Regions from separate parts of the Bacillus cereus group sp. RP43 genome, predicted to be linked through region 2. Evidence: riboswitches for the same ligand, from Rfam matches in the RefSeq annotation. Region 2 holds a riboswitch; each other region holds the start of a gene.

Region 1 (10,643 bases), 1.2 Mb from region 2:
TCTTCTCTTATTTTATAAAATTTCAATAGTTACGCTACATTGAAAAACAGCTAGATTTTACTTTTGTAACCCATTAATAATTGTATCTATATTCCATTTCATCATTTTCAAATAAGTATCTCCATCCTCACCTGATTTACCTAGTGAGTCTGTAAAGATTGTACCGGCAATCGGTACGTTTGTTTCTTTTGAAACAGTTTCCATGCTACGTCGATCTACACTAGTTTCTACAAATAGAGCTGGAACTTTGTTTGTTTGAATTAAACTTACAACATCTCGAATTTGATCTGGTGTACCTTGATTTTCTGAGTTAATTTCCCAAATGTATCCTGTCTTAATACCATATGCTTTTCCAAAGTATTTAAAAGCACCTTCACTGGAGATTAAGAAACGTTTTTCCTCCGGGATTTGATGAATTCTGTTTACTGTCTCATCATGTAATTTTTGAAGTTCTGCTACATACTTGTCGGCATTTTTAGTATAGAACTCTTTATTTTTAGGATCTTCTTTAATTAATGCTTTCTTCACATTTTCAGCGTATACAATACCATTGTTAATGTTCATCCAAGCATGTGGGTCTGGTTCTTTTTCTAATCCTTTTGTTTCTAAATAAATAGCTTCTACACCTTCACTTACTTTATAAACCGGTGCATCTTTCTCTGATTTATTTGCCGTTTTCAATAGCTTTTTAAACCACGCTCCGCCTTCTTCAAGGTTTAGCCCATTGTAAAACACCATATCTGCATCTGTCATTTTCATAACATCTTTTGGTAGCGGATCATATTCATGCGGGTTAGCTCCAATTGGAACAAGACTATGAATCTCAACTTTATCTCCACCAATTTGCTTCACCATATCATATATAATTGAGTATGTTGTTACAACTTTTAATTTTCCACTACCCTCTTCTTTTCCATTTGTGTTACTAGAACACGCTGTTAATGCAAATACGAACATACAAATTACCGATAATAAAATATTTTTAAATTTCATCATTATCCTCCAATCAATTATGACAACTCTGCTCTATTTTTTCTAATTTTGATAGCTCTCCAAAACAAACCTTGTGACGGTGAGAAAAAGAATGCTAATCCGAACAAGAATGTTGCAACAAGAACTATCGTTGCACCTGAAGCAAGATTATAAGAGAAACTAAAGAATAACCCCACTACAGATGAAAGCGCACCAATGCCTGCCGCTAAATAAATCATGACCCATAAACGGTTTGTTAATAAATACGCTGTAGCCGCTGGTGTGATCAGCATCGCAACAACCAAAATAATTCCCACGGTTTGAAGTGAAGCAACTGTAACCATTGTAAGTAGAATCATTAAGCCATAATGAATCCATTTATTTGGCAATCCATAACTTTGCGCCATCGTTGGATCAAAAGTAGATACAAGTAATTCTTTGTAAAATAAAATTACAAGACTAATAATGACCACTCCGATAATAAGTGTCATCCACATATCAGAAGAACGAACCGATAGAACATTCCCGAATAAAATATGGTACAAATCAGAACTACTCTTCATAAAGGTAATTAAAATAATTCCAACAGCGAAAACAGATGTAAACATAATCCCTATAGCCATATCATGTTTAATTCGACTATTTTGACTTACAAATCCAATTCCAACTGCAGTTATAACACCTGTTAAAACTGCTCCTATAAAATAGTTCATTCCAATCATATAAGAAAGCGCTACTCCTGGAAGAACAGCATGTGAAATGGCATCACCCATTAATGCCATACCTCGTAAAATAATAAAACATCCAATTACACCACAAATAACTCCTACCATCACGGAAGTTAATAACGCCTTCTGCAGAAAACCGTACTGCATTAACGCATCTATAAATTCTACAATCTTCATGATGAATGTACCTCCGCTGGATTATTGAAGAATATTCCTTGATTCACATATGCTTTTGACATAACTGTTGGTTCTAATACTTGTCGTACTTCCCCGTAATGAATTAAGCTCTTATTCAATAATAGTAATTTATCAAAATAGGACTCTGCTTTACTTAGGTCGTGATGTACAACAACAATTGTTTTCCCTTCTTTACGTAATTCTCTAAGAATTTTAATAATTGTCTCTTCACTCGTTACATCAATTCCAACAAACGGTTCATCTAAGAAAAATATCTCCGCCTTTTGTGCTAATGCTCTCGCTAAAAAGACACGTTGTTGTTGTCCGCCTGAAAGCTCACCAATTTGGCGATTTTTAAATTCCTCCATTCCGACTTTTTTTAGACATTCAAATGCCCAATCTCGATGCTCTTTCCTCGGTCTTTTCATCATCCCTAAAGATGGATACGTTCCAATTAGCACTACATCTAAAACTGTAATCGGGAAATCCCAATCTATATCACTTCTTTGTGGTACATACGCAATACGCTTTCTAGCGCTTCGAATATCCTCTCCAAGAACCCGAACATATCCCTTATCATTCGGGATTAAATCTAAAATAGCTTTCATCAAAGTCGACTTTCCTGCTCCGTTTGGACCAATAATCCCAACGAGCTTTCCTTTTTCAATCTCAAAAGAAACATTTTGAACTACTTGATTCCCTTGATAGGATACAAATAAATCTTTGACAATTATAGCCTCAGTCATTTTTTATGCATCCTCCTTTCTTTTTTTCGTATATGTAATTTTTTTGCGTAAAGGCAACTTTCAAACAAAAAAATATAATGCGAATGTAAATTCACAACTAAGTTTCCTTAAGGAAACTTTTTTATATGAGTCAAATTATATAAGCTAGATACAAATTTGTAAACTGCTTTTTACTAGTTTATGAATATATTGTGAAAACTTATCCCCTAAAAAACAAAAAATATCAAACTTTTCTTAATTCTTTTTGACACACATATTAGTCATTACTAATACGAATGGAGAGGATACAATTGTGCAACTCAAATGATTTAGATGTAAAAGCAAAGTTCATTCGTGGCTTTGCTGATAAAACAAGACTACAAATTCTTCAATGTATGATGGATGGTGAAAAAACAGTATCTGAAATTGTAGAAATCACCCAAGGAAATCAATCAAACGTATCTCAGCATCTAAATTGTTTAAAAGGATGCGGAATCATTCTAGGTAGACAAGAAGGAAAATACGTCCACTATTCCTTGCGCAATCAGCAAATTGAACAGTTACTCGCTATGTTTGATGTTGTCTTTCATGACGTACAAAATGTAGTAGCGTCATGTGATAAAAACGATGCTTGTTTATCTCAAAAAGGAGAAAACTGTCATGACAGATAAGAATGAGAAGGAAAAACAAACAATAATGTTGATTATATAAATTGGCTAGGTTTTATAACTATCCCCTTCTTAGTGTTAATTGCTTTTTGTATAATTACTTTGTTTATGGTTTTAACGAGATCAAAAACGAATGAATAAATAAAAATTCCTAACATATTCGTCATATATAATATGTCAGGAGCTTTATATTTTATCTGATAACCTACGAAATCTGCGTTTTGTCTATCTCTGGCTATATATATGTTATAAGAGTCTTTATTCTCTTCTTTCAGCAAAGCGTTTGATGCGTGCCCCGAGTTCATTATGCAATTGTCTAATCTATTTTTTGATTAATATATTCTAGCTTATATTAATCCATGTCTCTTAATAAATTTAAGAACCATAAAGTTACATATCATTTTGTATGGCCTGATTTCTTTTGTACAACAAGTAGTTGGCTGCTTAAGCTAGCTACTTTGTTGTACAAAAGAAAGTTTTTGACTTACTTTTTAATAGACTTAGATTTTAACCAAGTAAAAAGTACCTTCTCCATTTACTTTACAACATTCCCTACATAATAAAAATAGATGACTCAATTAGTTTCATTTCTGAAACATTTTAAGTCATCTATTTATCAATTTCATTTTTGATTTCTTGTAGTTCTACATGAGTGAATTTCCTGAACTCACAGCAGGTTAAGAGTTGCTGCTTCCAATTATTAAAATCAGTGTAATTTTTATATACATTTTCATGCCAGACATTTTTACATTCATCTCTACCCACTTTAACATTATATTTACTAATATCACTATTGGCATTTAACCATCCAGGATTTTCGAGAGCGTGTTTGTAGTTAAACGGTCTTAAATTAGCTTCTCGTTAACAATCTTTCTTCTCTGATGATTTATGTTTTACTCTATAAGAGAGAGAAGTAACTTGTTGGGAATATTTAAAACCCTTTTCAGATTTTTCGGAAATCCACTTCGAAACAGGTCTTAGTAAACTATTTATGCTAACAATAAGAATGGTGCCTGTTATAGCTATAAGTAAATAACCACTACCAGCTAACGTTCCTACAGCTGCAGAACACCATAAAGTTGCTGCGGTATCCAGTCCTCGAACTGTCAATCCATCTTTCATAATAACTCCAGCACCTAAAAAACCAATCCCGCTTACAATTTGAGAAGCAATTCTTGTAGGTGTATTATCGGTTGGAGTGAGTACACTTAATAGTACAAAAAGTGCAGCACCCACGGAAACAAGTATATTTGTACGTAATCCAGCTATGCAATTGTGCCATTGGCGCTCTAATCCAATCATTGCTCCAACAAGTATTGCTACAAGTAACCTAAGTAGAATGTCTAGTTCCATATTTCTGTCTCCTTAATTTCCATTCTTAATGATTATCATGATCTAAATTGACTTGTTGTAATGGAATCACCTTTGTTTTTTTTATAATTTTATAGCCGAACCAAAATACAAGAAACAGTAGTAAACCAATATAAGTAGCAAGCACTTCATACCAATCGACATGTGATCCCATAAAGGCTGAATAATTCTGCCCTAAAATAATAATAGTACATATTACAAAAGCCAAAATAGGACCGATGGGATACCACTTTGCTTGATACGGGAGCTTATTTAAATTCTTTTCTTGATGTAAAAAAGCCTGACGAAAACGATAATGGCTTATAGCAATTCCTAACCATGCAATAAATCCACAAAGTCCTGAAGCATTCAAAAGCCATATAAATGCTTGCCCTTCTCCAAATAAAGAAGCTGCAAACGCTACGATTGACACAGCCGTTGTCATAAGTAAAGCATTAATAGGAATACCTTGTTTATTTACTTTTTTTAAGCAATTTGGAGCTTTCCCTTCTTTTGCCATTACCCATAACATTCGGGTTGCAACATACATTCCAGAATTACCAGCTGATAGAACAGATATCAAGATAACCGCATTCATAATAGAAGCTGCAAATGCGAATCCAATTTTCTCAAAAACTAGGGTAAAGGGACTCATTGTAATATTACTAATGTCATTGTTAACTAGATTCTGATCTGTATAGGGAATTATGACTCCAATTATGCAAATGGTAAGTATGTAAAATAAGAGAATTCTCCAAAAGATTTGCCGCACAGCTTTTGGAATATGCTTTTCAGGAGCCTTACTTTCTCCAGCTACAACTCCGACCATTTCTGTACCTTGGAAGGAAAACCCCGCAATCATAAACACACTAAAAATGGAAAGAATACCTCCATGAAACGGTGCGTCTCCAATTGTTAGATTGTGAAATCCAATAGGATTCCCTTTGAAAATTCCGAATATCGTGGCTATTCCTAATATAATAAACGTGACTATAGTAATAACTTTTACAAGTGAAAGCCAAAACTCCATTTCTCCATAATGCTTCACTGAAAGAATATTAATTCCAAACATAAACAGTATGAATAACGCACTCCAAAGAATAGATGGACTATATGGAAACCAATATTTCATAAGAATAGCTCCTGATGAAATTTCAACTGCAAGAGTAATAGTCCAGCTAAACCAGTAATTCCAACCAATCGCAAAACCAAATGCAGGATCTACAAATTTAGCAGCATATGTACTAAAAGAACCAGATGTAGGCATATACGCTGCCATCTCTCCCAAGCTGGTCATCAACAGGTAAACAATACAACCCATCAACAAATAAGCTATAATTGCCCCACCAGGTCCTGCTGTATGAATCGTATTTCCACTTGCAATAAATAACCCAGTTCCAATGCTTCCACCTATAGAAATCATTGTTAAATGTCTCATCCCTAATTCTCTTCTTAATTCAGAAGGCTGGGAGTTAGAAGAAAAAGAAAAAAGTGAATTTCTCGTTTTTATGGGTGTTTCTTTCAAGTGTCTCATCCTTTTTTTGAATTATTTTCTAAAAAAGAGTATAAAAAAAGACACTAAAGTTCACCCAGTGTTTTTAAAAATCACCATAGTATCCCCTCTCGAAACGCTTACGAGGTTAGCTGTCGGATTCGGGCCTTGAGAGTAGCCCTACCTTCATTTAAGAAGGATTCACCCCGAGTGCAATCGCACAAAATTTGGTTCCCCCGCTCCATATGGATTCAGCGAATTGTGATATGAATTTATGTACAATATATTACTCCTATGCCCTCTTGTTTGTAAACAAGAAAATTAACGTTTTTTCAGCGGTAGATTTTTCGCGCTGTACACTTTATTTATAATTTGAATTCTTAAATTAAACTACATACTTAAAAAAAGTGAGAAGATAATTTGCTTAATAAAAACAGAGTATCTTCCTAATAAATTAATCTGAAAAATTATTTATGAAACGAGTTTTAGACCAATTGCGGCACTTAAAACCATACCTATAAAAACAAGTCTTCTCCAATCTTTTGATTCGTCATATAAAACCATACCTATAATTGCACCACCAGACGCACCAATTCCAGTCCAAATTGCATAAGCTGTTCCCATAGGTAGTGTTTCCATTGCATAAGCAAGGAATATAAAACTTAATCCAAATCCGAGGATTAAGAAAACTAATGATTGCCAATTTCGGTCTTTATGCAGTTTATTTATCATAGCAACACCAAACATTTCAAACAAACCTGCTAAGATTAAAGAAATCCATGCCATTACGATTCGTCACCTCCCTGAACTTTGTCATCTGTGACTAATTTCAAGCCAATTACTCCAGCTAATAAAAATAAAATCAAGAGTACTTTTCCCACTTTAAACGGTTCACCGAAGAATAGGATTTCAGAAAAGACAGTTCCAGCTGTACCTAACCCAACAAAAACAGCATAAACGGTTCCCACGGGAAGCTTTCTTCCTGCCATAATCATTAAATAAAAGCTGAAAAATATAGCAATGATAGTTCCCGTCCAAGTCCAAAAGTCATCAGCATATTTTAAACCAGTAACCCAAAAAATTTCAAAGAAAGCAGCAACAAATACTTTAATCCAGTCTTTACTCATCTAAAAGACACCTCCAGTTTTATTTTTACCAAAAAAAACAAAAAAAGCCTAAGAGATAATTGTTACACAGTTAATTGTGGAATATTTTAAATTTCTGTCACCTATTTTGCACTTAATGTTTTATACCTAGAAAGCTCACTAATCAGTTTTTAACACATTGGTGTGCCATAACTTTTAAAAGTTCAACATATTTTTTTGAATTCATGTAATCAACATGTTGATTTGCGAATCTCTTCATATTATCTTCTCGCTTCCCTTACTGTTTTTTTCTAATTTAGTTCAACTTCCTTGTTACATAATATTATTATGATTAAATATAATTTGTATGAAGGCTTAAGGAACGGTTGCTTTCATTTGAGTTATTTTAAATTTAAAAGCTTTTCATAATTAATACCAATGTATATTAGATATGAAAGAATGTAATATACAACATGTAAGGTCTCAATATAAAATGTTTTTTATTTGTAGCTGATATTGTAGCACTTTCAGGAAACACCAAAACATATAGTAATTAATTTAATTAAGTATCTGCAGAATCACTGTTTACTAAAAAGATGTCCACATATCTGTTCATGTTTACCTAGATTAAATCACAAAATCTCTTAAAAAAGGTATCTGTACCGTTTATTAGTTTTCATATACTTATTACATACCCAAGACGTAATCCTCCTATATACCGCCTATTACTAGAGGAAAAAATTGAATTTACAGAAGTGTAAGGTTTAAAAGAGACTGTAAAATAAGCATTAAATTATATTTAATAAGGAAGGGAACTAAAGCTCTCCCCTTCCTTTTCATATCAATTAAATATTTTTATGATAATTAAAACTTTTCTTACTTTACGACGTATAAGTGTAAGTAAATAATAAAACTCAACAAACATACATGTAATTTTGATCTTTGGTCTGCAGATTCCTTAATTACGCATTGTATTTTAATGCTATTAATTATTATTATGTAAAATATTCTAATTTTGCATTTGGAAAGAACTTTTTCATATAAGAATAAAGATAATTTTTTATATCCTCTTCTTCTTCTTTTCGATAGATATATTTACCAATTCCATATTTCCCCCATTTATATCTTCTTCTCTCTTCATCTAATTCTAATTTGGTCATAGGGTAGTTTTTTTCAATCACCCTCTTAGCTGGCTTTGTAAAACGATGTTGAATAAATTCAAATGTAATATCATCCCTTACATCAAGGGGTAATTCAGCATCAAGGCGTTCAAACATATGATAGTACCCGTCCTGCCACCCTTCATGAAGATAAATAGGAGCCACGATAAACCCCAGGGGATATCCTGCTCTGGCTACTTTTCCTGCTGCCTCAATTCGTTTAGCTAAGGGCGAAGTACCTGGCTCAAAGTTTTTAATAACATAATCAGCATTTACACTAAAGCGAAATCTTGTTTTTCCGTTATGTTTTGCATCAAGCAAGTGATCCACATGATGAAATTTCGTCACGAATCGTAATTCCCCATATTCAGAGCCTCCAAAATGTTCAATCGCACGCTTAAGAGTATGAGTTAAATGATCAATCCCTACAATATCTGATGTACACGAGGCTTCAAACCTTGTTAATTCAGGTATACGAGCCTCCATATATTTATCAGCAGCTTCTAGGATTTCATCGACATTTACATAAGTACGGATATATGGCTTACTCCCCATCGTTGTTTGTAAATAACAGTAATGACAATGCCCCATACACCCTGTTGCAAAAGGAATAGCATACTCTGCTGAAGGCTTTGAAGTATCAAATTTCAGAGTTTTTCTAACCCCAACAACAAGAGTAGACTTTGCTACTCGATACTTTTGAAAATCGTTATCGCCTGGCAAATCTCTCACTTGATTATGGGAAGTAGTATGCCGAATTTCAACATCCATCTTTGAAAACTTCTCAAAAAGCTCTTTCCCTAACGGATAATCTAATGCTTTTGGTTCAAAATATACAAGCTTAGGCATAAATGGGTTATTCATTCTAACATCTCCTCTGAAATATCCCCATAATAGTAATTGTACGCTTGGTTTGCCTCATCTTCGGTAGCATATACAGCCATCTCATTTGCTAGTGGATAATACGTTTCATAAAGAAATAGTGCTAATTCATTAGGTCTTTCAGGATTATTTACAACTGCTGCAGCTTGTATATTTGCTACATCCTGAGTGTGGGGATTTCGGTAAAAAATATAAACAATATCTCCAGCATGGTAAGCTTTACTTTCATTAGAAAATTCCATTCAATCACCTTTTCTTTTTATAAAATTCAATGTACAAAGTTATAAATTGTAAATGTTTTCCTGTAAATGCACTTTAAAATATGAATGTTGATTGTAATACACAAAAGGCAAGCATTAATATATGCTTGCCTTTTGTTCTAACGACGATGTTCTACAAGATCAATTACACCTAAAACAACATGAGCTAAACCAAATCCAAATACTGTATTTGCAATCATTTTATTAGTTCCACGAGTTTGTTTAAGAGCATAACCTGCTGCTGTCACTGCTGTACCTAGTGCCGTTGGAATTAATCCTTCACGAATATCCACAGTGATTGCCTCCTTGTATCGTAGTTAGTAATTTTGTTTTAATGCTTTAAGAGTAAAGTACTAAAACAGGTATTAGTATTTTTCTTTTCAGTAAAAATATGTGGAATTTTCACTGAAAAATATTTTTCATTCATTAAAGCACTAGAGACTGAAGAAAGATTCAATTTAATTTTCTTATCTGTTTTTCTTTTTACAATTATGATTAATCAAAACTACTTACGCCCATACTAATCTTTGTTTAATACATACTAAATATGGAGTTGAATTCAAAATGGAACATAAAGATAAAAATTCCACAGAAGCTGCACTATTACAATACAAATATGGATTGGGTTTATTTGCTGAGAAAATGCCAAAATTCACTGAACAATTTAATTCTTTTACAGAAGAGTGCTTCAAAGATGGTAAGTTATCAAAGAAGGAAAAACAATTGATTGCATTGGGTATAAGTCTTTATTCTCAGGATGAGTATTGCATCATTTATCATACAAAGGGATGTATTGATCAAGGTGCTTCAGAACAAGAAATCCTTGAAACGGTTGGAGTAACAGCTGCATTTGGCGGAGGCCCTACCATGAGTCAGGCAGTCACACTTGTTCAAGAATGTATAAAAGAATTAAATAACAACAATTAATTATAAGAAGATTTTCTTGAGCGGAAACTTTGTTTCTTTATTTCCGCTATTTCTATATATCGACTAACAAACATAAAAAACTTGAGCATTTTTATTATGCTCAAGTTTTCATTTACACCTCTAATTTATACTATAAATTGCCCAAGATAAGTATGTAGCAAACGCAGACCATAAAAGATATGGAATGAACAAACATACTGATACCTTAGATAAATTG
Region 2 (10,643 bases):
TTAGAGGGACGTAAATTTGAACAAACTTGGTCATCTAAACAAGAGAATGCATTCGGAGAAACAGGTGGAACCATTCGTAACCTTGCTATTACATATTTAAAAGAGGTAAAGAACGGTGTATACACGCCAAAAGTTATGCATAATTGGAAAATTACTGGTGTAGATACACATTCTTCAGAGCATAAGGCTGTAGTTGATCTTGTAAATAAAGGGATTTTAGAAATTCCAAAAACAGAAGATGGAAAATATACAAATATAGCATCTATAAATACTAAAGATTCAATTACAAAAGAAGAGATTGTAGCACTCTCACAAAAAGCTAATATTAATCCGAATCAGTTTAATCATGTAAAAACAAAAGGGGAATTTTACAAAAAGCTTAATAGGATTATTAAAACAATATAAGAAAAATGGTTCTGGTGCAAAAAATCTATCAACCTTGGACATATTGCTACTACTACTCTACAAAAGTGTGTGATCGGTATGGGAACAAGTTATACGAACAACTACTTTGAGTTTGGCGCTGTAAAGAAAATCCTTAATTTAATAATCTTCAGCTAAAGGACGTGTTTTTAGAGTAACGAACAAAGCCCAATTTCTTAATTTAAATACTGAGAAACTGGTCAGTTATCAAAAAAATTACGGTATATTAGCGGGGGAATGGAGGAAACTCCAGAAGTATTTAACAGCTTTTTTAAGGATGGAAAGTATGAGTTTAAAAAATATCAAAATGATTTACTTTTTGATTATGACGGATTTTTTGGGAGGAATTTATCAGCATCCTATGCTCCGGAAAAAAATGACGAAGAGTATAAAAGTTTTGTTTTTCTCCTGTCAGAGTTATTCGAAAAACACAGTAAGAATGGAAAAATTGTTCTCCAAAACATTACGCGAAGCTATCTAGGAAATGTCTAAACAGCCGGACATAGAGGGGCTTTAATCGAAGTTCCCATTTAAATTTTAGATTATCATTTACTAATTAAGATCTTCAACAAACGAGCGCGATCTTTTCCTCTTTTTTATCACTGTTGACACATGAAAAGAGGTTCAGACACAAAAATAGGCTGTGGAGAAGATTTTCTCCACAGTCTGTAAAAAACCCTTACTTTTAAAAGTAAGGGTTTTTTACACATAAATTCTATTAAACCGATTTTAATAAAGAATAAATATTCGTGTCATATGGAATATCATCTTGATACATATAATTTTTTAGTAACCCTTCTTTTTCAAATCCTAATTTTGATAGCACTTTATTTGAAGCTTCATTTTCAAGAAAGACAATTGCCCCAATTCGTTTTAAATGAATTGTATGGAAGCCGTATGATATAACTTCAGATACCGCCTCAGTAGCATATCCTTTTCCCCAGTGTTCAGGGAGAAAGGCATAACTTATATTGGCTCGTTTATGTTCAGAAGACCAATCGTGAAAACCAATTGTTCCAATGAGCCCTTTCTTGTTTTTTAATTCGATTCCCCATTTTATGCCGTTTCTTGCATTGTAACTCAACTTGAAATTATTAATAATTTGCTTTACTTGATCAACATTCTGTAATGGTTTTTGACCATAATAGCGCAGTACATCAGTGTTAGAAAAGCATTGTAGTATAACCGGCGCATCTTCTTCAATAAGTTCTCGCAAAATGAGTCGATCGGTTTTTAATATAGGAAACATGCCTTCGCTCCTTTTTTATATGAAACTAGAATGTATTTGTTATTATATAATTTAATCTGAAAATAAAGATTATTCAAGGTGTAGTGATGATTTTAATTTATGTTAAAATTGATTGTGGAATATATTTCAAAAAGAGGTTTAGATATGGAGAAAAACTCAATTTTAATTGTAGATGATGATCAAGATATTATTCAATTTATTAATGTGAATTTAATACGAGAAGGTTTTACTGTTTTCACTGCTGACAACGGAAAAGAGGCATTAGAGATAATAAATAATAACAGTATTCAACTTGCTATTCTTGATATTATGATGCCTCAAATGGATGGTATAGAACTGTGTAGAAGGATTAGAGAGAAACATAGTTTACCAATTATGTCTTTGTATAATGAATCAGCATATGATGAAATGATAACTAGACCAAATAGCGGTAAAACAGTATCAAAACGTCTTGATTACTTTTCTTACAAGGAGTTACCTACATTTGATTTACGTCCACAATTAGAGAGTGTAAATATGGGAGCTCATATTTACGCTGGAATTTATGATGCACAGTGTCCACATGAATGTGCAATTGAAGTGGCGGAACTTATGCCAAATGCAATATTGACAACGTTTGAGTATAGTAACCATTATCCGTATATCGAGGAAGAGGAACCGTTCAAGAAGTTTGTTGAAACTACTTTGTAGAATTAATATGGATTGCATAATGAAAAAAGGGTATTCCATTTTTATCGGAATACCCTTTTCATTAACCTACAAATGTTTGATACAGTAAGAAAATATTTAAAACAATAACGAGAGCAGCGATTAACCATGCGATGAATGTTGTAATACGATGGTTAACGAGTGCGCCCATAATCTTTTTATTACTTGTGAACATGATGAGTGGTACTAATGCAAAAGCAATACCGAATGATAAGACGACTTGGCTCATTACGAGAGCATAAGTTGGATTTACACCTAAAGCAATAATAACCAGTGGTGGAATCATTGTAATAAATCGGCGTAAATATAACGGAATATGCATTCGAATGAATCCTTGCATAATAATATCACCCGACATTGTACCGACAGAAGAGCTAGATAATCCGGCTGATAAGAGTCCGATTCCGAATAAAGCAGCGGATGCAGGACCGACTAAGTTGCTAAATTGGTTAAAAGCAACATCAAGATCTTCAACGTGCAAGCCGTTTTTAAAGAATAGTGCAGCAGCAACAATTAGCATACTTGCGTTAATAGCTCCAGCGATAACCATTGCAATAATAATATCGATGAATTCGAAGCGGAAAATCTTTTTCTTTTGTTCATCATTTGTTCCGACTACGCGGCGCTGCGTTAAGGCCGAATGTAAATATATCGCGTGCGGCATTACTGTCGCACCTAAAATTCCAGCTGCTAAAAGAATGCTATCCACACCTTGGAATTTTGGAGTAAATAGTCCTGAAAGAAGAGGGCCTAATTCCGGTTTTGCATAAAAGACTTGGACACCAAAAGCGATAACAACGATAAAAATCATTCCTGTAATAATAGCTTCTAATGGACGGAAGCCTCTGCGTTGAAATTCAAGAATAATAAATGATCCAACCGCTGTAATTAAAGCAGCTGGTAACATTGGAATTCCAAATAATAAGTACAATCCGAGTGCTGCTCCGATAAATTCAGCTAAATCGGTAGCCATAATAACAAGCTCACCTTGTATCCATAAACCGATGGAAACTGGTTTTGGGAAGTTTTCGCGAGCTACTTCAGGAAGGTTTCTCCCAGTAGCGATTCCTAATTTAGCTGATAAAGTTTGAATTAATACAGCCATTAAATTAGAAGCGAGTATTACCCAAAGTAATAAATACCCATATTGTGACCCGGCCGCGATATTTGTAGCGAAGTTCCCGGGATCAATATAAGCAACTGATGCGATAAAAGCAGGTCCTAAGAATGGTAACAGTCTTTTAAAGCCTTTTGTTTGTCCGCTTAACGCTAAATGGGCTGATTGAACTGTTGTACTTTGAGAAGGGACTTGTTCATCTTTTGTTATATCTTTATTCATAGTAGTATTCCCCTTTGAAATCTTAACTTGATGAAATTATTGTATTTATTCTTATTCATTATTTCAATACATTTAGATATATTATGTGGTAATTTCATTTGAACATAAAAGTTTCCTTAATGCAAATTATATGACTGTGTGCAATGAATGGTGTGACGATGCAAAAATATTTTGGGAGTTTATGGTTGTTGAATAAGGGAGAAGATAATAAATTATAGGGTTGTTTTTGAAATTTATGTGAACATACAGCCTATATTACAGCATATTAATTGATGGAAATGAAATTGTATGATATATAATATATTGGGATTACAACCTAACCGTAGTGTTTTGTTCTGTAATCTTGTTTTTATTTCTGTTAACTTATAGAAAAAATTGTAAATAGAAGAAAATAGGCTAAGTACAATTTTGTATATATTTTCTTATTATATATGTTTTGATATGAACGTTAACTTATACATGATTTTAAAATTTAGATAGGTGGTAGAAATACATTGGCAACTACAAAACCATATAGAGTATTACTATATTACATGTACACAACAATTGAAAACCCAGAAGAATTTGCTGCAGAGCATTTAGAGTTTTGTAATTCACTTGAATTAAAAGGTAGAATTCTTGTAGCAACAGAAGGAATTAACGGAACTTGTTCTGGAACTGTTGAACAAACAGAAAAGTACGTGGAAGCGATGAACAATGACCCACGTTTTGCTGGAATCGTATTTAAAATTGATGAGGCAGATGAACATGCATTTAAGAAAATGCACGTACGTCCTCGTTCAGAGTTAGTTACACTTCGTCTAGAAGACGACATTAACCCGAAAGAAATTACTGGGAAGTATTTAGAACCAAAAGATTTTTATGAGGCAATGAAACAAGAAGATACAGTTATCATTGATGCACGAAATGATTATGAATTTGATTTAGGACACTTCAAAGGTGCGATTAAACCAGATATTGAATCATTCCGTGAATTACCAGATTGGATTAGAGAAAATAAAGAAACACTTGAAGGCAAAAAGATTTTAACGTACTGTACAGGCGGAATTCGTTGTGAGAAATTCTCAGGTTGGTTAGTTCGTGAAGGTTATGAAGATGTAAGCCAGCTTCATGGCGGAATTGTAACGTACGGAAAAGATCCAGAAGTACAAGGTGAACTTTGGGATGGTCAATGTTACGTATTTGATGAGCGTATCGCTGTACCAGTAAACCAAAAAGAACATGTTATCGTTGGTAAAGATCACTTTACAGGTGAACCTTGTGAGCGCTATGTAAACTGTGCAAACCCTGAATGTAACAAGAAAATTTTATGTTCTGAAGAAAGTGAAGCAAAACATTTACGTGCATGTTCTCATGAATGTCGTGTACACCCACGTAATCGTTATATCGTGCAACACGAATTAACAGAAGAGCAAGTAGCTGCTACATTAGAAAAAATCGAAGCAGGGAAGTAAGCATAATAGAAAACAGATGGTAGCATCGTGCTGCCATCTGTTTTTTTATTTACTTTGTACCATCCTTCTCTTTCACAGCAGATAATACAGTTTGTTTTACCCATGCTTTTCGATTTTTATGTTGTATAGCCCATTGGTATAAACCTTGTACACCTAAAATAAGTGAAATGACTATGCCACTACTAGCTATTAAAAGAGCAAAATATTCAAGAGGTGAAGATACATGATTTGAATCGGTGTTTTTTAAAAGGTCAATCATAGTAAACCCTAACATTTGGCCTACTACAGAGTAGAGAGTTAAAATTAATAATAAAAGGCTATCTTTTTTAGAGGCGACATTTTCTTGATATTTAAACAAACTATCAAGATTTTGTTTCGCGTTCGAGTATAAAATTTCAATGTTAAAAAGTTTTCTTAAGCGGAAGAAAATATCTTCACTTTGTGATTGAGATACTAATTCTAAAGAAAAATAATTCGCTGTAAACGAATTAATTGAATAAATTAATTTTTCTATTTCATTTGTATCTTGTTCAATATTTAGCTCAGCATAAGCGTTCGCCATCTTTAATAAAACAACTTTATGAAATAGATTTAATAATAAAGCGTAATAAAATTCCCCGTACATTTGACTAGCAAGTTTAGTGACTTCTCGTTCACCTTCATTTGTTATACATGTGAAAATATGTTCTTCCATAATAAAATAACGGTTAGGAGCCCATCTTTGATAAGAATGCTTTGTTAAATAATCGTGAATATAAGGAACATTATTTGCGCTAATATACGGCTTACCATCGTCTGTTAATCCGGAAAGACTGGAAGCTCGATATACATCAACTACATGAAGGTCTGACTCTTTGTTTATAGATAATAAAGTTTGTACATACATTCGTTGGTCTTCAAAGAAGGGGAATGTTTGAAAGTATGAACTCCGCAACCTCTTATTCTCAAAGAAGTCTGTTAAGCCATGAAATAAATCGCCGAATATAAGTTTTTCTACTTGTGAATATTTTTTCCCATCACATTCAATACAAATGGTCTCAGTTGTATTATTTCTGGTTTCAAGTACACGGAAGCGAGAAGCGAATTCGATGGCTTCTGATAATGTCATGTTTGGAGCGGTTTTGACTTCTGTTCGAATTGTTAAGAAGCCAAGCTCATAAGGGCAAAGTGTTACATCAATAGAATGTATCTTGAATGGAACGGAAATAAGATTTGTTGTTAAATATCCATTTAAATTAAGGTCTTTAGAATAGCGCTGTAGTCCCTTTTGATGTTCTGAATGAGGAAAAAGAATTTTATTCGTAAATGAAAGATAGTATGCTTCCATATTTTGATGTGAAACTTGAAACTTCCCGTAATATGTATTTTCATCTTCAAGATGATCAAGTCGAAAAGGACGGAAATTATTTCTTTGTAAGAAAGGGAACATATTTTGTTCATATCCAGTTTTAAACGAAAACGGGAATATAAATTGAAATATAGCTGTTGTTACATCTTTTTCTTCGATTGTTTGTATTGCCTCCATTTACATTGTTTCCTTTCCGTATAAGCTATAGAAACAACATGCCCAATTTTTTTTGAAAATAACCTTGTTTTTGCAATAGATTAAGAATGAAAATTCAGCTAATTTAACAAGGGACATGTATAATGTTATGTATACTAAAACTAGTATAATTGTGTTAGGAAAAGGGGATGTTGTATGCGCATTTTAGTATTAGGAGCTGGTGGCGTCGGTGGATTTTTTGGTGGCCGATTAGTAGAAAAGGGAGAAGATGTTACATTTCTCGTTCGTAGCAAAAGAAAACAGCAATTAGAGGAAAAAGGACTTGTTATTCGTAGTGTTAATGGAGATTTTTCATTTCAACCGAAATTGATAACGAAAGAAGATAGAAATTCTCCATTTGATGTGATTTTATTTTCAACAAAGGCGTATCATTTAAATGAGGCGATCGTAGATTTGAAGCCTTTCGTAGGAGAAAATACTGTAATAATCCCGCTGTTAAATGGTATCGCTCATTTAACACTATTACAAAAGGAATTCGGCGGGGAAAAAGTAATGGGCGGTTTATGCTTTATTGAGACGACGTTAAACGACCAAGGAGAAATTGTACAAACTAGTGCTGCCAACAGACTTGTATTTGGAGAAATTAAGCCTCGAGATTCAGAGAGAATAAAGCGTATTATTCAAGCATTTATAGGTACGAAAGCTAGCTTTGTTTTAAGTGAAAATATTACGCAAGATATGTGGCATAAATATTTATTTATTACTGTCATGTCAGGCGTTACAACATTAATGCGTGCACCGATAGGACCAATTCGTGAAAGTGAAGGTGGACGTGAATTTATCCGAAATTTATTTGAGGAATCTGTACAAATTATGAGGGCATTAGGAGCTCCAGTTAAAGAAGATATTGCCCAGGAACATATGAAAACAATTGATAAAATTTCTTATGATATGAAGTCCTCGATGCAGCGTGATATGGAAAAAGGTTCGTTTATTGAGGGGGAGCATTTGCAAGGTTACTTACTGGATTTAGCAGAGCAATTTTCTTTAGAAGCACCATTACTAGGAGCGGTATATCAAAATTTGAAGGTGTATGAAGAAATGACATTTAACAAATCCGTAATAGAATTAGATGTATGAAATAATAAAAAAGATAGCAATATATAAGTGTATTGCTATCTTTTTTATTTGCGTATGACAAATTATTTATTTCTTTTAATTCTTTCTGTCAAATTTATTTCCTGTTCACGTTTACCATATAACTGATTAATTTCATTTGCTACTGCATCTAAATATGAGTCGGAAAAAAGCGGTTTCTTCTTTTTAGACATACGGGTCTCCTTTAAGGGTTTTTTAGTATTCATTATGTATATTTATCGGCGGATTATGCGCAATGATTTTAAATTTTTTCTTTTTAAAAATTTTTGTTTACATTTTGAAAATAAAGGAGTATTATAATCCACAGTTTCAATTTTCTAAATCGCTGAAACCGCACGGTACGGGGGACCCGTTCTTATGGATTGGTACATAATCCAATGGGGTGAATCCTTGAAGAAGGTAGGGCTACTCATAGGCCCGAATCCGACAGCTAACCTCGTAAGCGTTATATTGAGAAGGAAGGTGGAGCTTGTGCGACAAAAAAATTAATGTCTACAAGTCTATTTCTTGATGGCTTGTAGACGTTTTTTGTTTTCTGAAGAAATAGTTTATTGGCTGTAACAAGCAGAAAAGTTCGTACAAAATTATTGGAGAGTGGACAGCAGTGGTTTCATCTATTAAAAGATTTTTAATTGGAAGACCGTTAAAATCAACTGAGTTAGGCGAACAAAAGCTTAATAAAACAAAGGCGTTAGCAATTTTGTCTTCTGACGCTTTATCATCGGTTGCTTACGGTCCAGAGCAAATTTTAATTGCTTTAGCAGGTCTTGGAGCAATTGCGTATTGGTATTCAATTCCGATAGCTGTTGGGGTATTAGTATTATTGACAGCTCTTATTTTATCTTACCGTCAAATTATTTTTGCTTACCCTCATGGTGGGGGCGCATATGTTGTATCAAAAGAAAACTTAGGGATGAATCCAGGCTTAATAGCTGGAGGGTCTTTATTAGTTGACTATATTTTAACTGTTGCAGTAAGTGTATCAGCAGGTACAGATGCGTTAACATCTGCTTTTCCTAGCTTACATGCACATAATGTAATCATTGCGATTATATTTGTTATATTTATAACCATATTAAATTTACGAGGTGTAACAGAATCAGCTTCCGTTTTAGCATATCCTGTTTATTTATTTGTTTTAGCACTATTTATATTAATTGGTGTAGGGATATACAATATTTTAACTGGTCACGTTTCACCGACTTTACACACGCCGATTGGAACGCCGGTTGCGGGAATTAGTTTGTTTTTACTGTTAAGAGCATTTGCATCAGGTAGTTCGGCTTTAACAGGTGTTGAAGCGATTTCAAACGCAATTCCAAACTTTAAAGATCCTGCACCAAACAATGCAGCGAAAACTTTGCTTGCAATGGGCGCATTACTTGCTGTGTTATTTTCAGGAATTGTATTTTTAGCTTATTATTACGGAATTACACCGAGTAAAGAAGTAACTGTTGTTTCGCAAATTGCTGAACAAACATTTGGACGTAATTTCATGTACTATTTCATACAAGGCACAACAGCTTTAATATTAATTCTTGCTGCTAACACAGGGTATTCTGCATTTCCATTATTAGCAGTTAACCTTGCAAAAGATAAATTCATACCGAGAATGTTTACGATTAGAGGAGACCGTCTTGGTTACTCAAACGGTATTATTATACTTGGAATCGCTTCGATTATTTTAATTGTAGCTTTCCAAGGTCAAACAGAACATTTAATTCCGCTATATGCAGTAGGTGTGTTTATTCCATTTACACTTTCTCAAACGGGTATGGTATTAAAATGGCTTCGTGAAAAACCTGAAGGATGGGCTTTAAGATTAACGGTTAATTTAATTGGTGCAGTCATTAGTTTTATCGTTATGAGCATGTTCTTTTTAACTAAATTCGCACAAGTTTGGTCGATCCTTATTTTCTTACCTGCTATTATCTTCTTGTTCCATCGAATTAAGAAGCATTATGATGCAGTGGGTGATCAATTAAGTTTAAAAACTTGTGAGCCTCTTATTCCGATTGAGGGGAATGTAATTGTCGTTCCTGTAGCTGGTATGACTCATGTAGTAGAAAATTCATTGAACTATGCGAAGGCTCTTTCTGCAGATCAAGTTATCGCTGTATACGTTGCTTTTGACAGAGAAGAGGAAAAGAAATTTGAAGAGAAATGGAAGAAGTGGCAACCTGAAGTAAGGCTTGTTACATTGCATTCTCATTATAGAAGTATTATTCAGCCGCTCACTAAGTTCATTGATACAGTGCAATATAAAGCGAGTGAATCAAATTATCGAGTTACGGTCGTTATACCACAGTTTATTCCGAAAAAAGGCTGGCATAACATTCTTCATAATCAATCAAGTTTATTAATACGTGCGTATTTACTCTATAAGAGAAATGTTGTTATTACGACAGTTCCATATCATTTGAAAAAGTAAGAAGATTTTTTAAGGATAGTTTCACGAAAGTGAAGCTATCCTTTTTGTGTATACGCTATGCATTATTGCATATTCAACTGAAAATTATATTAATATAATTTTGTTTGTTGTGAGTAAGTAGTGTTTTCTGTTGGGATGTATGGATATTTTAATCGGGGAAGTGAAACGAATTTTATTTTGGAATAAGGACATGAGAGCTTGAAAATAAAGGGAATGAAAATACTTCTTTACGTTATATAAATAGCTGTGTTTAAATGACCTTACAGTACAAAACTTACTTGAAAACAAAACGAAATTTCATACTTTTATACGTGAATTAGTTTAAAATGAATAATATTTTTATGTAATATATTCACTGTATGAATGTGGAAATTGCA
Region 3 (10,643 bases), 1.0 Mb from region 2:
GATGTTTGTAAGGGCAGGCGTTGGTAAGGTAACAATTGTTGACCGTGATTATGTAGATTGGAGTAATTTACAAAGGCAGCAATTGTATGCAGAGTGTGATGTAGAGAATAACCTTCCGAAGGCTGTAGCGGCAAAAAAACGTCTAGAAGAGATTAATAGTGAAGTAAGAGTAGAAGCTCTCGTTCAAGATGTAACAGCTGAAGAGTTAGAAGAACTCGTTAAAAATGTTGATGTAATCATCGATGCGACTGATAATTTCGAAACGCGTTTCATTGTGAATGATATAGCGCAAAAATATTCTATTCCATGGGTTTACGGGGCATGTGTAGGAAGTTACGGTCTTTCTTATACTATTCTTCCAGGCAAAACGCCATGTTTATCTTGTTTATTACAATCGATTCCGCTTGGCGGAGCGACATGTGATACAGCGGGGATTATATCACCTGCTGTATCTCTTGTCGTTTCTCATCAAGTAACAGAAGCTCTTAAACTGTTAGTGGAAGATTATGAATCACTTCGAGATGGACTTGTGTCGTTTGATGTATGGAAAAATGAATATTCATGTATGAATGTACAAAAACTTCGTAAGCATAATTGTCCTTCGTGTGGTGAGAATGCACTATACCCATATTTAAATAAAGAAAACACTTCAAAAACAGCGGTGTTATGCGGGAGAAATACAGTTCAAATTAGACCACCTCATAAAGAGGAAATGGATTTTGAACAATATAAAAAATTGCTGAATGATCGTGTGAATGATCTGAATGTAAATCCATATTTACTATCATTTTCGGTTGGAGAAAAGAGATTAGTTGCTTTCAAAGATGGCCGTGTACTTGTACATGGAACGAAAGATATAAGCGAAGCGAAAATAATTTATCATCGCTATTTTGGATAGAAAAGGATGAGTGGGATGAAAGTGAATAAAGCTTTAACGATTGCAGGATCTGATAGCGGAGGCGGCGCTGGAATTCAAGCAGATTTAAAAACATTCCAAGAGCTTGGTGTGTATGGAATGACAGCTATTACGGCAATTACTGCTCAAAATACGCTTGGCGTTCAAGGGGTATATCCTGTTTCTTTAGAAGGAATTACGGAACAGTTGAATTCAATTGGTACGGATTTAACACCAGATGCTGTGAAACTAGGGATGCTATTTAGCAGTGAAATTATTCAAATTGTGGCAGAGCATATTAAGAAATTTGGCTGGAATAATATTGTACTAGATCCTGTTATGATCGCTAAAGGCGGTGCGTCATTATTACAACAAGAAGCAGTACAAGCATTAAAAGAATATTTATTGCCACTAGCTACTGTTGTAACACCGAATGTTCCTGAAGCAGAAGTGTTAACTGGGATGGAGATTCAAAATATAGAAGATAGTAAAGAAGCTGCGAAAGTATTGCATGAATTAGGGGCTAAATATGTTCTTATGAAGGGCGGACATGCAGAATATCAAGGTAATGAAGTAATTGATTTACTCTTTGATGGTGAGCAGTTCATCGAATTTAGAAGTGAACGAATTCCTTCGAAGCAAACGCACGGAAGCGGATGTACATTCGCGTCTGCAGTTACAGCAGGACTTGCTAAAGGGTATTCAATTGAAGAGGCAGTTCAAGAGGCAAAACAATTTATTAGTATAGCGATTGAAGAGCCATTGAATATTGGAAGTGGTCATGGACCAACGAATCATTTTGCATATAAGATGAATAATAGACGTATATAAAGACATGAAAAGCCAGTTTGTTAACTGGCTTTTTTTTGTGTTTACTTTTTCTAAATTCAGGAGTAATATATCAGCCAGAATACATTTTTTGTAATACGCTGAGTCTAAATGTATGGAGCGGAGGAACCAATTTGTGCGTCGTCACTAGGGGTGAATCTTTCAATGTTGAAAGTAGGGCTACTCTCAAAGCCCGAATCCGACAGCTAACTTCGTAAGCGTCTTGAGAGAGGACGGTGCCATGATGGATACATCACTTTATCGGTCTGATTAGTATAGGAGAATATCAATCTATGTTTGAGTTCTTTTATGCTAAGGAGGATGAGGTACATGGAATTAACGCTTATTTGTGTTGGAGAAGAAAATAAGATAAAGAGTTTAAGAAAGCTAGTAGCATTTCAGCGTGAGTTAATTATTTTTACAGCAAATGAAGAGATAGCAGCTGAAGTTAGGAATTGTGGATTTGATTCGACTTATAGCTGTAATAAGGAGCAGGATTTTACTAGTATTTGCGAGCGGATTAAGAAAGTAATTTTATTAGGAGATGAGCTTCCGATAGTTAGCTTTTTCACAGAACGCATTCGTTTTTCTTTTCAAGCACCTATTACTGTTGTTACAAAGAATAAACACTATCCAGCCAGGCTCTATGAAACAATTGGAGCTAAATTTGTAGTGTTTACGAACTGTGATAATATTTCTTTTTTATTTTTTGAATAGGGTGGGGGAAACGAAGATGAAGGTACTGTTACTAGGAGATATAGCGAATCGTTGGGTGGTATCGGTAGAGCGAGTTCAAGAATTGGTAGTGCTCGATCCTATTTTCCCAAGGCCATATATAATATTGCCATCGAAAGATGCCTTATATTTAAAAACGGATATTATCGAATATGAGCAGCTACATGCAGAACTGTCACAAGTTTATATTCGGGGGAGAAATTTACGTGCATTTTTGCGTGGAGAATAAAGATTGAATGAAAAAAGAGCGAATGCTGAGTGCAACAAGCTATGCACTTCATGTAATTCGCTCTTTTTATTTCATATTTAAAAGATCATTTCTATGAAAAAGAAAGAAAAGACAAGAAAATAGATGAAAGAATATTAATAACATGTAATGTAAGCGTTTAAATGACAAAATATTTTCTTATTTTCAGTAATTTGCCTCTTTACAAGTTAAATATAGAGGAGTATATTTACTCTCATAAATCATTTATGAAATTTCCAAAAAAAACCTAAAATCGCTGAGTTCCAGAAATGGAGCGGGGGAACCAATTTTGTGCATCGTCACTTGGGGTGAATCTTTCAATTTTGAAAGTAGGGCTACTCTTTAGGCCCGAATCCGACAGCTAACCTCGTAAGCGTTTAGAGAGGAGGTTTACTTTGTGTTGTTCGTTTCGAACACTAAGTAGAGCTTAGTGTTCTTTTTTTGATAACTAGATGGTAAATTTTAACAAAAAGCGAGGGGTAGTTATGTTAGATGTTGTAATGATCGGGATTTTTGTTGGGTTAGTCGCATCAATGGCAAGTCTTGCAAGTTGGTCAGATAAAGTTGTGAAAGAAGGGAAGCAATCATGATGATTGCCTTATCGGTTATTGTTGCAGCGATTACGGTGTACTTAGTATACGCATTATTAAATCCAGAAAAGTTTTAATTAGGGGGAATCATTCATTATGATTTGGGTTGCAGTCGTTATTACAATGCTCTTATTTATTTTAGTAGCAAAGCCAACGGGGATTTATTTAGAGAAAGCCTTTCAAGGTAGCAAGAAGCTAGATAAAGTATTCGGGCCTTTTGAGAAACTTATTTTTAAAATTACAGGTGTAAAAGGATACAATCAAACGTGGAAACAGTATGCATTATCATTAGTTCTACTCAATGGATTTATGATTGTCGTTGTATATTTCATTTTCAGATTACAAGGTGTATTGCCATTAAATCCAGCGCATATTGAAGGGATGGAGCCTACGCTCGCTTTTAATACAGCGATTAGTTTTATGGCTGATACAAACTTACAACATTACAGCGGTGAAAATGGTTTATCTTATTTATCACAATTAATCGGGATTACATTTTTAATGTTTGCGGCACCAGCAACGACGTTAGCCATCGTTATGGCATTTATAAGAGGGCTCGCTGGAAAAGAACTTGGTAACTTTTTCGTTGATTTTACGAGAGCGTTAACGAGAGTTTTTCTTCCTATCGCATTTATTGCGGCGTTAGCCTTTGTCGCACTTGGTGTACCACAAACGTTAGATGGGGCGGTTACAGCACAAACAATTGATGGTGCGAAGCAAAGTATTTTACGTGGTCCAGTTGCATCATTCGTTTCCATTAAGGAACTTGGAAATAACGGCGGAGGATTTTTCGGAGCAAACTCTACACATCCTTTCGAAAATCCAGGGCAAATGAGTAATATTTTGCAAATGATGCTTATGATGTTATTGCCAACAGCACTTCCATTTACGTACGGAAGAATGGTAGGAAATAAAAAACAAGGACGTATCCTTTTCGTTTCACTATTTATGGTGTTTTTACTCGGATTTATAACGATTACTACATCTGAATTAAATGGTAATCCGGCATTAAATGGAATGGGTATCGAACATGTACAAGGAAGTACAGAAGGGAAAGAAGTGCGATTTGGAACAGTATTTTCTTCACTATACGCAACAGTAACGACAGCTGCTGAAACAGGGGCCGTTAATACGATGCATGATACGTTAACACCAATTGGCGGATTAGTACCACTCGTAAATATGATGTTGAATACAGTATACGGTGGTGTTGGAGCGGGCTTTATTAATATTATTATGTATGCAATTATTGCAGTCTTTATATCTGGATTAATGGTCGGAAGGACACCAGAGTTTTTAGGTAAAAAGATTGAAGGTAAGGAAATGAAATTAATTGCAGTAACGATTCTATTTCATCCATTACTTATCTTAGGATTTTCAGCATTAGCTCTTTCAACAAGTTTAGGAACGGATGCGATTTCTCATTCCGGTTTTCACGGTTTAACGCAAGTTGTATATGAATACACATCGTCAGCTGCGAATAACGGATCTGGATTTGAAGGATTAGCAGATAATACACCGTTTTGGAATATTACGACCGGTTTAGTTATGTTTTTAGGACGTTATTTCAGTTTAATTACGATGCTAGCTGTGGCAGCTTCATTGAAAGAGAAGACGGTAGTACCAGAAACAGTCGGAACGTTCCGTACGGATAATGGTTTATTTGGAGGAATCTTTATTGGAACGATTGTAATTGTTGGTGCGTTAACATTTTTCCCGATGTTAGTACTCGGCCCAATTGCAGAATTTCTTACATTGAAGTAATGGAGGGTAAATGATGAGACCGGTAGTAGTAAAAGAAAAACAAGTAAATCAGTCACAAATACATGCTGTAGAAGATGAAGTTAGACAAGCGAAAACGATGGATCGTGATATCGTGACACATGCGATGAAACAATCCTTTGCGAAATTGAACCCGAAAGTAATGATAAAGAATCCGATTATGTTTGTTGTGGAAATTGGATTTATCATTACGTTAATTTTATCCTTTCTTCCAAGTAGTTCTAGTAGTGTACCAGGATGGTTTAATATAACAGTTTCTCTTATTCTATTATTTACAGTTTTATTTGCTAACTTTGCAGAAGCGTTGGCTGAAGGTCGTGGTAAAGCGCAAGCCGATTCTTTAAAACAATCGAAGAAAGATGTGTTTGCAAACGTTGTAAAAGAAAATGGAGACATTGTTCAAGTTTCAGCAACTGATCTGAGAAAAGGTGACGTTGTTATTGTAAAACAAGGAGAAATGATTCCGAATGATGGTGAAGTAATTAAAGGATTAGCGTCTGTAGATGAATCTGCAATAACAGGAGAATCAGCTCCTGTTATAAAAGAGGCGGGTGGTGATTTTTGTTCCGTAACAGGCGGTACGATGGTCGTAAGTGATGAAATTACAATTGTAATTACGAGTAATCCTGGTGAATCATTTATTGATAAAATGATTTCGTTAGTAGAAGGGGCTGCACGTCAAAAAACGCCGAATGAGATTGCTTTAAATACAGTATTAACGAGTTTAACCCTTATTTTCTTAATCGTTGTTGTGACGTTGCCGATTTTCACAAATTATCTAGGGTTTCAAATTGATACTGCTGTACTTGTAGCGTTGTTAGTTTGTTTAATTCCAACGACAATTGGTGGGTTATTATCAGCGATTGGTATTGCCGGGATGGACCGTGTGACAAAGTTTAATGTGCTAGCAATGTCAGGGAAAGCAGTAGAAGCTGCGGGTGATATTAATACAATTATTTTAGACAAAACGGGTACGATTACTTTCGGGAACCGTATGGCACATACACTACTCCCTGTGGGAAATGAAACGATTGAACAAGTAGGAAAATGGGCTGCCATTAGCTCAGTTTTAGATGAAACACCAGAAGGTCGATCTGTTATTGAGTATGTGAAAGGAAAATCAATATCATATAATAGAGAACTTGCAGAACAAGGTGAATTTGTTCCATTTAAAGCAGAAACGAGAATGAGTGGTGTTGATTTACAGGACGGAACGAAAGTGAGAAAAGGTGCTGTAGGTAGCGTTATTGAATGGGTTCAATCGCAAGGTGGAACAATTCCGAAAGATGTGAATCAAAAAGCAGATTTAATTTCAAAAGAGGGCGGGACACCGCTTGTAGTTGCAGTAGACGATCGTATTTACGGTTTAATTTATTTAAAGGATACAGTAAAACCTGGTATGCGTGAACGTTTTGAACAATTACGTCAAATGGGAATTAAAACAGTTATGTGTACAGGTGATAATCCATTAACAGCAGCGACAATTGCAAAAGAAGCAGGGGTAGATGAATTCGTTGCTGAGTGTAAACCAGAAGATAAAATTGCGGTTATTAAAGCAGAGCAAGATAAAGGGAAACTTGTAGCGATGACAGGTGATGGTACAAATGATGCTCCGGCATTAGCACAGGCAGACGTTGGATTAGCGATGAATAGTGGTACGACAGCTGCAAAAGAAGCAGCGAATATGATTGATTTAGATTCGAATCCAACGAAAATTATTGAGGTTGTAGGAATCGGCAAGCAATTGTTAATGACGCGCGGGGCGTTAACGACGTTTAGTATTGCGAATGATATCGCGAAATATTTCGCCATCATTCCAGCGATGTTTACACTTGCGATTCCGCAAATGGAAGCTTTAAACATTATGAAATTAACATCACCGCTTTCAGCAATCTTATCAGCATTAATATTTAATGCGGTTATTATTCCATTACTCATTCCGTTGGCGATGAAGGGGATTGCATATAAGCCGATGAGCTCGAATGCATTGCTTAGCCGAAACTTACTCATTTACGGGCTTGGCGGAGTTATCGTTCCGTTCATTGGAATTAAAGTAATTGATATGATTGTGGGCTTGTTCATATAAGGAAGAGGGGAAAAAAGATGGCGAAAAAACAAAGTATACTTTCACCAATTATTCGTATTACTTTTACGTTCTTAGTGTTGTGTGGACTTGTATACCCGCTTATTGTAACCGGTATTGCGCAAGCGGTAATGAAGGATAATGCGGATGGAAGTCTTATATATAATGATAAGGATGAAGTAGTTGGTTCAAAATTAATCGGTCAAAATTTCACAGATCCACGTTATTTTCATGGGCGTGTCTCTAGTATAGAATATAAAGCAGAAGCGTCTGGTTCAAATAACTATGCACCGTCTAATCCAGATTTAGCAAAACGAGTTGAGAAAAGTATTGAAGACTGGAAAAAACAAAACCGAGCCGTTCCAGTTACAGAAGTACCGATAGATTTAGTGACGAATTCAGGTTCAGGGCTTGATCCTGACATTAGTCCGAAGGCCGCTTCCGTACAGGTGGATCGCATCTCGAAAATAACGAATATTCCGAAAGAAAAGCTAGATCAATTGATTAAGGATCAAACGGAAGGTGCTGCACTTGGTTTGTTTGGAGAAGATCGCGTGAACGTCTTAAAGTTAAATTTAGAATTACAGAAACTAATGAAATAGTAACAGTGCTACCTCAATCTAACGGATTGAGGTAGTGTTGTTTCGAAAGAAAGGTTGTGAGTATTTTGTATGCGGATGACTATAAACCGACGTTTCAAAGGCGAACGCCAGAGGAATATTTAGAATATATTCGTCAGCAAAATCGCGGGAAGTTAAAGCTATACGTAGGGGCTGCTCCAGGAGTAGGGAAAAGTTATAAAATGCTCTATGATGCTAGAGAAATGAAAAAAGATGGTATGGATATTGTCATTGGTTTAATTGAAACGCACGGCAGAATCGAGACGGAAGAAGCAATTGCTGATTTAGAAAAAGTTCCTTTAAAAGAAATACAGTATAAAGGGAAAGTATTTTATGAGCTTAATGTGGAAGAAATTATAAAGCGTGCGCCGCAAGTAGTTGTAGTGGATGAACTTGCACATAGTAATATTCCTGGATCTAAAAATAAGAAACGGTACATGGATGTACAGGAATTGTTAGATGCGGGTATATCTGTATTATCAGCGTTTAATATTCAACATTTAGAAAGCGTTCATGATATTGTAGCTCAAATTACGAATGTAAAAGTAAGAGAGCGTATTCCAGATTTTATTTTACAAAAAGCAAATGAAATTCAGCTCGTTGATGCAACGCCGGAAGTGCTAAGGAAGAGATTAATAGATGGAAAGATATATAAGGAAGAAAAAATAGAGCAAAGCTTACAAAATTTCTTCACGCTTAATAATTTAGGCGCACTAAGGGAATTATCGCTTCGCGAAGTTGCAGATGATATGGATGAGAAAATTAGTCAAACCGTTATAGAACCAATCGGTGTGAAAGAGAAAATTCTCGTTTGTGTACAATACAGTTCAACAGCAGAGAAATTAATAAGACGGGGATGGCGCATGGCCGATCGGTTAAACGCTGAATTGTATGTGTTAAACGTAGAAAGGGAAAATATAGATTCCCTTTCAGCAGGGAAAAAGCAAACAATTGAAGAGTGGAAATCGCTAACAAATCAATTTGATGCGAGCTTTGTATTAGAAGAGGCGAATGGAAGAAAGCCAGCTGATGTTATTATTGAAGTCGCGAACAGACTACAGGTGACACAAGTTTTACTTGGGCAATCGGCGAGAACACGGTGGGAGGAAATACGAAAAGGTTCTATTGTAAATGAAATTATGAGACAGACGAAGTATATTGATATTCATATCGTCGCTGATCAAAGAGCTTAAGAGACCATCTATAGGTCTCTTAAGCTCTTTGTGCAGCATGGGAATGTAGCATTTTCATTGCGTGTAAAACTATAAGTAGAAATATAATTGCCCCTAGGAAGAAAATCCAAAAGTAATTTTGATTAAATAAAAGAAACCCACCTACAATAGGCCCTGTACCCATACCAAGATAGCGAATGAAGTTGTACATACCGATGGCAGTTGCGCGTTCTTGTACGAATTCTTCCGTTAATAAAGTAGTGTGAGTCGGCATAGAAAGCCCCATACTAAAACCGTATAAAGAGGTAACGATAATTACGGATGGGATATTGATGCTATATGTGAAAGAGAATAAAGTGACACATATAATATTGAAGAAACTAGTGATGAATAAAGCCTGCTTTGTTGTGAAATGTTTTTGCAAAAATTTGTAGCAATAGCTTCCTAACATAAGAGAAAGGGACATCGGTACAAACATAAGACCAATTTCACTTGTGCTTAGATGAAATATATTTGTTAATATGCTAGGTAAGAAAACGAGGAAACAGAAATACATACAAAATTGAATAAAGCCAATAAGGGTAATAGAAAATCCAGTTTTATTTTTTAAAATAAGCCAGTAATTCTTTTTTGCTTTATATCGCTCAATGACATTTGGCTTTGTTTCTGGGAGTAGTGAAATATTTATAATTAATAAGATAATGCCAATTGTAGATAAAAACAAAAATACAGATAAGTGGCCATTTATATTGCCGAGATAACCACCTATGAGAGGACCGATTGCAGGTGCGAGAGCAAGTAACATTTGATAAAGGCTCATCGCTTCTCCGCGTTCTTTTCCTTCAAATAAATCACCGATAATAGTTGCTGCAACTACAGGTATAGCAGCTATTCCGAAAGCTTGAACGGCTCTAAAGAATAGAAATAAATAAATGTTTGGCGAAAAAGCACATCCGATTGAACCGATTGTACTAATAATTAAACTGGGGATAAGGACAGATTTTCTTCCCTTTGTATCAATTAAAGGTCCATAGATGAGCTGCATAATCGCAAGAACGAATGTGAAAAGTGAAACGGTTAAATTTACAAGATAAAGAGAAGTATGAAACGAATTTTGAATCATAGGTAAGATCGGTGTGTAAATATTTTGAGAGAAGGAGCTGAGTAAGGCACTAATACAGACAACATATAAAATGAAATTTAGTTTGAATTTTTTCATAATGTCAACCTCCTTGGTTTTTGTTTCCTTGGAAACTAAATTCATTTTAACATGATTTTCTCACTTGTAAAGATGGAAAAATGATTTTAGAATGGTATATAGTTAAATTGTTTCTTTGGAAACTTAGGAGGCGAACAGATTGGAACGTACAGTGAAACAAATGGAAATACTTTCGGATATTCGTACACTTTTGCATAAAAAAGAAGAGCATTTGAAAGGAAATAATGAGAAGTTTCTTCGTGAGACAGGTGTAAGCGGTATGTCTTTATCTGAGTTACATGTTATCGAGTGTATCGGAAAAAATGGTCTGATGAATGTAACGGCTATTACGACAGAAATGGGAATGACGAAGGGCGCAATCTCTAAAATTTGTACAAAGTTATTTCAAAAGCAATTCGTTGAGAAGATGCAAATGTTAGATAACCAAAAAGAAATTTTCTTCCGCTTAACGGAAAGCGGAAATGAAATATAT

What was found. Region 2 has a riboswitch for cyclic di-AMP ahead of QCI75_RS17675 (APC family permease). Riboswitches for the same ligand answer to the same signal wherever they lie in the genome.
Positions count from the first base shown of each region.
Region 1: linked by a shared signal. The riboswitch ahead of QCI75_RS11620 (amino acid permease) and the one ahead of QCI75_RS17675 (APC family permease) in region 2 are both predicted to bind cyclic di-AMP.
Region 3: linked by a shared signal. The riboswitch ahead of QCI75_RS23030 (hypothetical protein) and the one ahead of QCI75_RS17675 (APC family permease) in region 2 are both predicted to bind cyclic di-AMP.

Region 1 is NZ_JARVHQ010000001.1:2,206,144-2,216,786, reverse strand. It holds gene mntA (manganese ABC transporter substrate-binding protein/adhesin MntA) at 58-993, opposite strand; gene QCI75_RS11645 (metal ABC transporter permease) at 1,011-1,877, opposite strand; gene QCI75_RS11640 (metal ABC transporter ATP-binding protein) at 1,874-2,623, opposite strand; gene QCI75_RS11635 (ArsR/SmtB family transcription factor) at 2,914-3,273, shown strand; partial or broken gene QCI75_RS11630 (disulfide bond formation protein B) at 3,298-3,411, shown strand; gene QCI75_RS11625 (MgtC/SapB family protein) at 4,132-4,623, opposite strand; gene QCI75_RS11620 (amino acid permease) at 4,649-6,145, opposite strand; cyclic di-AMP (ydaO/yuaA leader) riboswitch at 6,234-6,379, opposite strand; gene QCI75_RS11615 (DMT family transporter) at 6,584-6,898, opposite strand; gene QCI75_RS11610 (DMT family transporter) at 6,898-7,239, opposite strand; gene splB (spore photoproduct lyase) at 8,193-9,221, opposite strand; gene QCI75_RS11600 (transcriptional regulator SplA domain-containing protein) at 9,218-9,481, opposite strand; gene QCI75_RS11595 (hypothetical protein) at 9,619-9,792, opposite strand; gene QCI75_RS11590 (carboxymuconolactone decarboxylase family protein) at 10,064-10,426, shown strand; partial or broken gene QCI75_RS11585 (TspO/MBR family protein) at 10,547-10,643, opposite strand, start outside.
Region 2 is NZ_JARVHQ010000001.1:3,381,390-3,392,032, reverse strand. It holds gene QCI75_RS17720 (bifunctional metallophosphatase/5'-nucleotidase) at 1-405, shown strand, start outside; partial or broken gene QCI75_RS17715 (class I SAM-dependent methyltransferase) at 652-915, shown strand; gene QCI75_RS17710 (GNAT family N-acetyltransferase) at 1,142-1,672, opposite strand; gene QCI75_RS17705 (response regulator) at 1,817-2,362, shown strand; gene QCI75_RS17700 (Nramp family divalent metal transporter) at 2,424-3,719, opposite strand; gene trhO (oxygen-dependent tRNA uridine(34) hydroxylase TrhO) at 4,214-5,173, shown strand; gene QCI75_RS17690 (hypothetical protein) at 5,223-6,698, opposite strand; gene panE (2-dehydropantoate 2-reductase) at 6,873-7,817, shown strand; gene QCI75_RS17680 (hypothetical protein) at 7,880-8,008, opposite strand; cyclic di-AMP (ydaO/yuaA leader) riboswitch at 8,149-8,295, shown strand; gene QCI75_RS17675 (APC family permease) at 8,440-10,266, shown strand.
Region 3 is NZ_JARVHQ010000001.1:4,414,874-4,425,516, reverse strand. It holds gene thiF (thiazole biosynthesis adenylyltransferase ThiF) at 1-898, shown strand, start outside; gene thiD (bifunctional hydroxymethylpyrimidine kinase/phosphomethylpyrimidine kinase) at 905-1,726, shown strand; cyclic di-AMP (ydaO/yuaA leader) riboswitch at 1,813-1,960, shown strand; gene QCI75_RS23030 (hypothetical protein) at 2,054-2,440, shown strand; gene QCI75_RS23025 (hypothetical protein) at 2,457-2,687, shown strand; cyclic di-AMP (ydaO/yuaA leader) riboswitch at 2,950-3,095, shown strand; gene QCI75_RS23020 (SipW-dependent-type signal peptide-containing protein) at 3,191-3,295, shown strand; gene kdpF (K(+)-transporting ATPase subunit F) at 3,292-3,372, shown strand; gene kdpA (potassium-transporting ATPase subunit KdpA) at 3,392-5,059, shown strand; gene kdpB (potassium-transporting ATPase subunit KdpB) at 5,073-7,163, shown strand; gene kdpC (K(+)-transporting ATPase subunit C) at 7,181-7,762, shown strand; gene kdpDN (KdpD-like non-kinase potassium sensor) at 7,819-8,973, shown strand; gene QCI75_RS22990 (MFS transporter) at 8,993-10,171, opposite strand; gene QCI75_RS22985 (MarR family transcriptional regulator) at 10,332-10,643, shown strand, end outside.